Regions from separate parts of the Saccharothrix espanaensis DSM 44229 genome, predicted to be linked through region 1. Evidence: riboswitches for the same ligand, from Rfam matches in the RefSeq annotation. Region 1 holds a riboswitch; each other region holds the start of a gene.

Region 1 (2,256 bases):
GACGACTTCCACGGGCTCCTGCCTGCCCCGGATGTCGACGGCCAGCTCGGTGCCGGGCTCGGCGTTCTCCGGCGTCACGTACGCCATCGCCACCGAGTAGCCCAGGGTCGGCGACAGCGCGCCGCTGGTGACCTCGCCGATCACCGCGCCGGACGCGTCGAGCACCGGGTAGCCGTGCCGGGGCGCGCGCCGCGAGGCGGTCTTGAGACCCACCAGCTTCGCCTCCACGCCCTTCTCGGCGACGGCGGCCAGCGCGTCGCGCCCGACGAAGCCCTCCGGCTTGTCCAGCTTGACCACGCGGCCCAGGTTGGCGTGGTACGGGGTGCGCTCGGCGGACAGCTCGTTGCCGTAGAGCGGCATCCCGGCCTCCAGGCGCAGCGTGTCGCGGCAGCCGAGGCCGGCGGGCTTGAGGTCGTGCTCGCGGCCCGCCTCCAGCAGCGCCTGCCACACGGCCGGCGCGTCCGAGGGGTCCAGGAACAGCTCGAAGCCGTCCTCGCCGGTGTAGCCGGTGCGGGCCAGCAGCGCGGGGCGGCCGGCGACCTCGGTCGGGTAGGAGGCGTAGTACTTGACCGTCGCCAGGTCGGTCGTGGTCAGGCCCGCGACGATCGCCGTGGACGCCGGACCCTGCACCGCCAGCAGGGCGTAGTCGACCGACTTGTCGACCACGGAGGTGTCGAAGCCGTCCGCGCGCTCCACGAGCGCGTCGAACACCACGGCGGCGTTCGACGCGTTCGCGACGACCAGGTACTCCTGCTCGCCGGTGCGGTAGACGATCAGGTCGTCGATCACGCCGCCGTCCGGCTGGGTGATCATGGTGTAGCGGGCGCGGCCGACCGCGATCGCGGACGCGTTGCCGACCAGCGCGTGGTCCAGGGCGCGGCCGGCCTCCGGGCCGGACAGCACGATCTCGCCCATGTGCGTCAGGTCGAACAGGCCCGCCGACGTGCGCACGGCGTGGTGCTCGGCGAGCTCGCTGTCGTAGCGCAGCGGCATCTTCCAGCCCGCGAAGTCGGTGAACTGGGCGCCCAGCGCCTCGTGCTCGGCGTGCAGCGGCGTCCGGCGGGTTTCCACGGGGTGGTCCTCCCTGGTGGCGGGCACGGCGATGGCACCGACCTGGTCGGTCGGCCGCCGTTGGTGAAGGATGACACGGTCCATCGGAGACTCCTCGTCGAGTGAGCCTCCCCCTCTGTCATGAGCCTGAGAGCTTCACCGCGCGCTGGGCGCGGCTTGCACCGTGGGCGAGGCGCGCTGCGCCTGCTTTCCAGAGTTGCCTGCGTCGGGCGGTAGCTGTGCCTGAGAGATTCCGGGGAGGAGTTGCTCCTTCGGCGCCCCTTCCGGGGACTCTCCCGCTCGACATCGACGGCCGTGTTCAGTTGGTACCGCCAGACGCTAGTTGTGCCTGGTAGGCACGGTCAACCAGGACCCGGTCACAGAACCCGCCACCAGACCGCCGACGATCAGGACCGACGGGCGACCGCACCCCTGCGGGCCACACGCCGGGAGATCCGACGAGCGCAGGCCGCGCATCGGTGGCCGCGCTGACCACGGACGACGCACCCACAGCGGCCCACGAGAGCGGCGACTCGCGGATCGCAGGCCGCGCGGCGACGGATGCCAGAGCAGCGTGCCAGGGGCCTACGACGCGCGCAGGAGGCTCGGGTTCGCGTCGCACGGCGGGAAGCGCCTCGCCCGCGCCCCGCGCGCCCACGGCGACCTCAGGCGCGGGCGTGGGGCGAGCGGTCACAGGGCACGTTCCGCCTTGACGCTCTCGACCACCTTGCGCTCGGCGTAGAACGACACGAACGGGATGGTGCCCGCGAGCAGCACCAGCGCGGAGCCCTTGAGCGACCAGCGCGCCTTGAGCGCCAGGTCGACCGTGAAGACCAGGTAGATCGCGTACAGGAAGCCGTGGACCGGCCCGACGACGGCCATCATCCCGGCGTTGTCGCCGATGTACTTGACGAACATCGCGACCACGAGCAGGAGCAGGCCGACACCGACCACGTAAGCCATGAACCGGAACCGGCTCAACGCACCGCTCATCGCCTACCGACCGCCTTCGCTCACCGCTGGTCCCGCGCGTTGAGCTCCCGGAGGTAGCGGTTGTAGGCCGCCAGCTCGTCGTCCTCGTCGTGGTGCGCGGGTGTTCTGACGGGTTCCACGGTAACCACCGGCCGCGCGGCCGGTGCCACCGGCTCCCGGGTCCCGCCGCCGGCGTCCTCGGCCCGGCGCTGCGCTGCGAGCTTGCGCAGCCGC
Region 2 (2,256 bases), 790 kb from region 1:
GTTCGTCGGCGCGGTCACCACCCGGCCGCCGGCGGCGTTCTCCTCGTTGACCGCCAAGGCGAACAGCGTCACCCAGTCCATCACCCGCAGCGGGTCCGTGGCGTAGTGCTCGGCGGCGAGCCGTTGGCGCATCTCGGCCGCGCGCCGGCGCACCTTCAGCCCCCCGGGCAGGACACCGGTCTCGGTGCAGCCGCGTTCCACGCACTCCTGCATCACGCCCCAGATGTGCAGCAGGCCGTGCCGCACGTCCTCCTCGGAGCGCCACGCCGTCTCGTTGGCGAGCATCACCTCGCTGATCGACAGCCCGGTCTCCCGGGTCCGCGCCAGCAGCTCGTCGCCGCTGAGGAACGGGTGCTCCAGCGGGGTCGCGTCGGGTTTGATCCGGTCGGTCCCGCTGGCCGTCTCGTCCACCACGAAACCGCCGCCGACCGAGTAGTACACCGCCTCGTCGAGCACCTCGCCGCCGGCGTAGGCGGTGAAGCTCATCCCGTTGGGGTGCAACGGGAGGGACTTGCGGCGGTGCATGATCAGGTCGGTGTCCTCGGTGAACGGGATCTCGCGCACCCCGCCGAGCAGCAACCGCCTGGTGGCCCGGATCTCCTGCACCCGCACGTCGGCCGCGGCCGGGTCGACGTCCTCCGGCTTGTGCCCCTCCAGGCCCAGCAGCACGGCCTTGGGGCTGCCGTGCCCGTGGCCGGTCGCGCCCAGCGAACCGAACAGCTGGACGTGCACGCGGTCCACCGAGGTCGTCCGGTGGCCGAGGCGCGCCGCGAACATCGTCGCGGCGCGCATCGGGCCGACGGTGTGCGAGCTCGACGGCCCGATGCCGACGGAGAACAGGTCGAAGACGCTGATCGCCACGGCGCTCAGTCCCCGGTCAGTTCCGCGTACTTCGCGGCCGTCAGCAGGCCCGTCGCGTCCTCGACGGCGACCTTGAACAGCCAGCCCTCGCCGTACGGGTCGTTGTTGATCAGCGACGGGTCGTCGGCCGCCGCCGCGTTGACCTCCACGACCTCGCCGCTGACCGGCGCGTACAGGTCGCTCACCGACTTGGTCGACTCCAGCTCGCCGCACACGTCGCCGGACTTCACGCGTTCGCCCACGGTGGGTAGCTGGACGAACACGATGTCGCCCAGGGACTCCGCCGCGTAAGAGGTGATCCCGATCGCCACGGGGTCCTGGGTACCCGGAGCCCAGTCGACCCACTCGTGTTCGGGCGTGTACAGCAGGTTGTCCGGAAAAGTCACGTCAGCTCCTCGGTCCACGCGGCCAGTTCCCCCCTCTGTCCTGGGACCTGAGAGCTTCGCCGCAGCGCTGCGGCTTGCACCGTGGGTGCGCGCGTGAGCACGCTTTCCAGAGTCGCCTCGCCCGAGCGGTTCTCGTTGCCTGAGAGTGTGCGGGGTACTTGCTCCTTCGGCGCTCCAGACGCGCTGGAGGCTCTCCCGCTCGGGTTCCGGTGCCTGCGGCACCGCGGCCGATGTTCAGTTGGTCGGACGCGAGCACGCTAAGTCGTCGGTGACACGGGTGTCAACGCGCGTCCAGAGAGTTCAGGAGCCCTTCGCCGTTGTCCGGCCGGCACAACGCGGCGGGTGCGCGTTCGTGCCAACGGCACGATGACAGCCGGATGGCCGTACCGGAGCTTTGGCACTAACAACGGCCCGAAGGAGCCCTCCGTGCGGATTTCAGTTCCCCGCGAGATCAAGAACCACGAGTACCGCGTCGCACTGACCCCGGCAGGTGCCCACGAGCTGACGCTGCGCGGCCACGACGTGTTCGTGGAGGCCGGCGCGGGTCTCGGCTCGGCCATCACCGACGAGGAGTACCTGGCCGCCGGCGCCAAGGTCGTGGCCACCGCCGGCGAGGTGTGGGCCGAGGGCGACCTGGTGCTCAAGGTGAAGGAGCCGATCGCGCAGGAGTACCCGCTGCTGCGCAAGGGCCAGACCCTGTTCACCTACCTGCACCTGGCGGCCGACCAGCCGCTGACGCAGGCGCTGCTGGACTCGGGCACCACCGCGATCGCGTACGAGACCGTGCAGACCGCCAACGGCGCGCTGCCGCTGCTGGCCCCGATGTCCGAGGTCGCGGGCCGGCTCGCGCCCCAGGTCGGCGCGTTCTCGCTGATGAAGCCGTCCGGCGGCCGGGGCGTGCTGCCCGGCGGCGTGCCCGGCGTGCACCCGGCGCGGGTCGTGGTGATCGGCGGCGGCGTGGCGGGCCTGAACGCGGCCACCATCGCCGTGGGCCTGGGCGCGGACGTCG
Region 3 (2,256 bases), 310 kb from region 1:
GTGTCGAAGAACTCGCCGTGCACGACCTCGATCGCGCCTTCGCACAGGCCGGCGGCCAGCACGGTCGCCATCCGGTGCGCGCGGGTCGCGATCCCGCGCAGGCCCTCCGGGCCGTGGTAGACCGCGTACATGGACGCGATCACGGCGAGCAGCACCTGCGCGGTGCAGATGTTGCTGGTCGCCTTCTCGCGGCGGATGTGCTGCTCACGGGTCTGCAGCGCGAGCCGGTAGGCGCGGTTGCCGTCGGCGTCGACCGACACGCCGACCAGCCGGCCGGGGAGCTGGCGCTCCAGGCCGGCGCGGACGGCCATGAACCCGGCGTGCGGGCCGCCGAAGCCCATCGGCACGCCGAAGCGCTGGGTGGTGCCGACCACGACGTCCGCGCCGATCTCGCCGGGCGGGCGCAGCAGGGTCAGCGCGAGCAGGTCGGCGGCCACCACGGCCTGCGCGCCGGCCGCGTGGATCTCGGCGATCAGCGCCTCCTGGTCGCGCACGACGCCGGACGCGCCGGGGTAGGACAGCAGCACGCCGAAGTAGTCGCCGCCCAGGCCCAGGCCCTCCAGGCCCTGCGACAGGTCGGCGGTGACGATCTCGATGCCCAGCGGCTCGGCCCGGGTCTCGATGACGGCCAGCGTCTGCGGCAGCGTGTCCTCGTCCACCACGAACTTGGCGGACTTGCTCTTGCCGGCGCGGCGGACCAGGGTCATCGCCTCGGCGGCGGCGGTGGACTCGTCCAGCATCGAGGAGTTGGCCAGCGCCAGGCCGGTCAGGTCGGCCACGACGGTCTGGAAGTTCAGCAGCGCCTCCAGCCGGCCCTGCGAGATCTCCGGCTGGTAGGGCGTGTAGGCGGTGTACCAGGCCGGGCTCTCCAGCACGTTGCGGCGGATCACCGGCGGGGTGGTGGTGCCGTAGTAGCCCAGGCCGATCATCTGCTTGAGCGGCCGGTTGCGGGCGGCCAGGGCGCGCAGTTCGGCCAGTGCCTCGGTCTCGGTGGCGGGCGCGGGCAGGTCCAGCACCAGCTCGCGCTCCCGGATCGACTCGGGCACCGCGCGCTGCGCGAGTTCCTCCAGCGAGCCGACGCCGATCACGTCGAGCATGCGGGCCAGCTCGGCCGGCCGCGGGCCGACGTGCCGGTCGGCGAAGGGGGTGCCGTGCTCGAGAGCGGCGAGGGGGATGCGGTCCTGCGTCATAGCTGCGCCTCCGGGGCTACGGGCACACTTCTGCCGTTGCCCTCCCCCTCTGTCTTCTGCCCGTCCGGGCGCCTGAGAGCTTCACCCGGCCCGTCAGCGGGCCGGGCTTGCACCGTCGGCGGGGTCGGCGAACCGACCCGCTTTCCAGAGGCGTCTCACCCGCGCGGTCCTTGCGCCTGAGAGGTTCCGGGGAGGATTTGCTCCTTCGGCGCCGAGACGTGCTCGGACTCTCCCGCGCGGGATAAAGCGACTACCCGCGAATGGTACCCGGACCAGGGCCGGAGCCCGTAACGGACGCGACGTGGATCTCAGCCGGTCGCCCGGGTCCGCCGGCGGCGGGACAGCTCGTCGTTCGGGGCCTGCTCGATCTCCAGCCCGTCCGCCCGCTCGGCGGGGAACTCGTGGATCGTGCCGCTGATCTCCCGCATCGCCCCGCTGACCGCGATCCCGAACACGCCCTGGCCGCCTTGGAGCAGGTCCACGACCTCTTCCGGCGAGGTGCACTCGTAGACCGTCGTGCCGTCGCTGAACAGCGTGATCCGCGCCAGGTCCTGCACGCCGCGGCGGCGCAGGTGGTCGACCGCGACCCGGATGTTCTGCAACGAAACCCCGGTGTCCAGCAGCCGCTTGACCACCTTGAGCACCAGGATGTCCTTGAACGAGTACAGCCGCTGGCTGCCCGAGCCCTGGGCACTCCTTATGGTCGGGTTGACCAGTCCGGTGCGGGCCCAGTAGTCGAGCTGCCGGTAGGTGATGCCCGCGATCTGGCACGCGGCCGGGCCGCGGTAGCCCACGAGTTCATCCGGGAGCGAGGAGTCCGGGAACAGCTCACCCTGTTCGCCGAATCCGGCCCGGATGGCTTCCTCGACCACGCCTGCCTCCCCTCGGTCCGGCCACGACAGCCGGCGACCAACGTGAAGCCGCCGCGGTGCCGAATCACACCGTGGCAATTCACCTGAGTTCGACGGTAAGACCGGCTAGGGGGCAGGTCAACGCGACGCGCTGAGCGTGTCGCAGCTCAACCTCAAGTTGAGGTTGAGAGAGTCGCCTGTCGTAAGCCATTCGG

Evidence for each region. A riboswitch is a leader RNA that binds a small molecule or an ion and turns the genes downstream of it on or off. The one in region 1 is predicted to bind glycine.
Region 2: another riboswitch for glycine. It lies ahead of gcvH (glycine cleavage system protein GcvH); the one in region 1 lies ahead of gcvT (glycine cleavage system aminomethyltransferase GcvT).
Region 3: another riboswitch for glycine. It lies ahead of gcvP (aminomethyl-transferring glycine dehydrogenase); the one in region 1 lies ahead of gcvT (glycine cleavage system aminomethyltransferase GcvT).

Annotation. Positions count from the first base shown of each region.
Region 1 is NC_019673.1:7,525,991-7,528,246, forward strand. Features, by position in the region: gene gcvT (glycine cleavage system aminomethyltransferase GcvT) at 1-1,071, opposite strand, end outside; glycine riboswitch at 1,177-1,271, opposite strand; glycine riboswitch at 1,272-1,359, opposite strand; gene BN6_RS32730 (DUF3817 domain-containing protein) at 1,741-2,043, opposite strand; gene BN6_RS32735 (putative secreted protein) at 2,064-2,256, opposite strand, start outside.
Region 2 is NC_019673.1:8,311,022-8,313,277, forward strand. Features, by position in the region: gene BN6_RS36330 (L-serine ammonia-lyase) at 1-861, opposite strand, end outside; gene gcvH (glycine cleavage system protein GcvH) at 867-1,247, opposite strand; glycine riboswitch at 1,364-1,455, opposite strand; gene ald (alanine dehydrogenase) at 1,674-2,256, shown strand, end outside.
Region 3 is NC_019673.1:7,215,000-7,217,255, forward strand. Features, by position in the region: gene gcvP (aminomethyl-transferring glycine dehydrogenase) at 1-1,190, opposite strand, end outside; glycine riboswitch at 1,345-1,435, opposite strand; gene BN6_RS31200 (MerR family transcriptional regulator) at 1,499-2,062, opposite strand.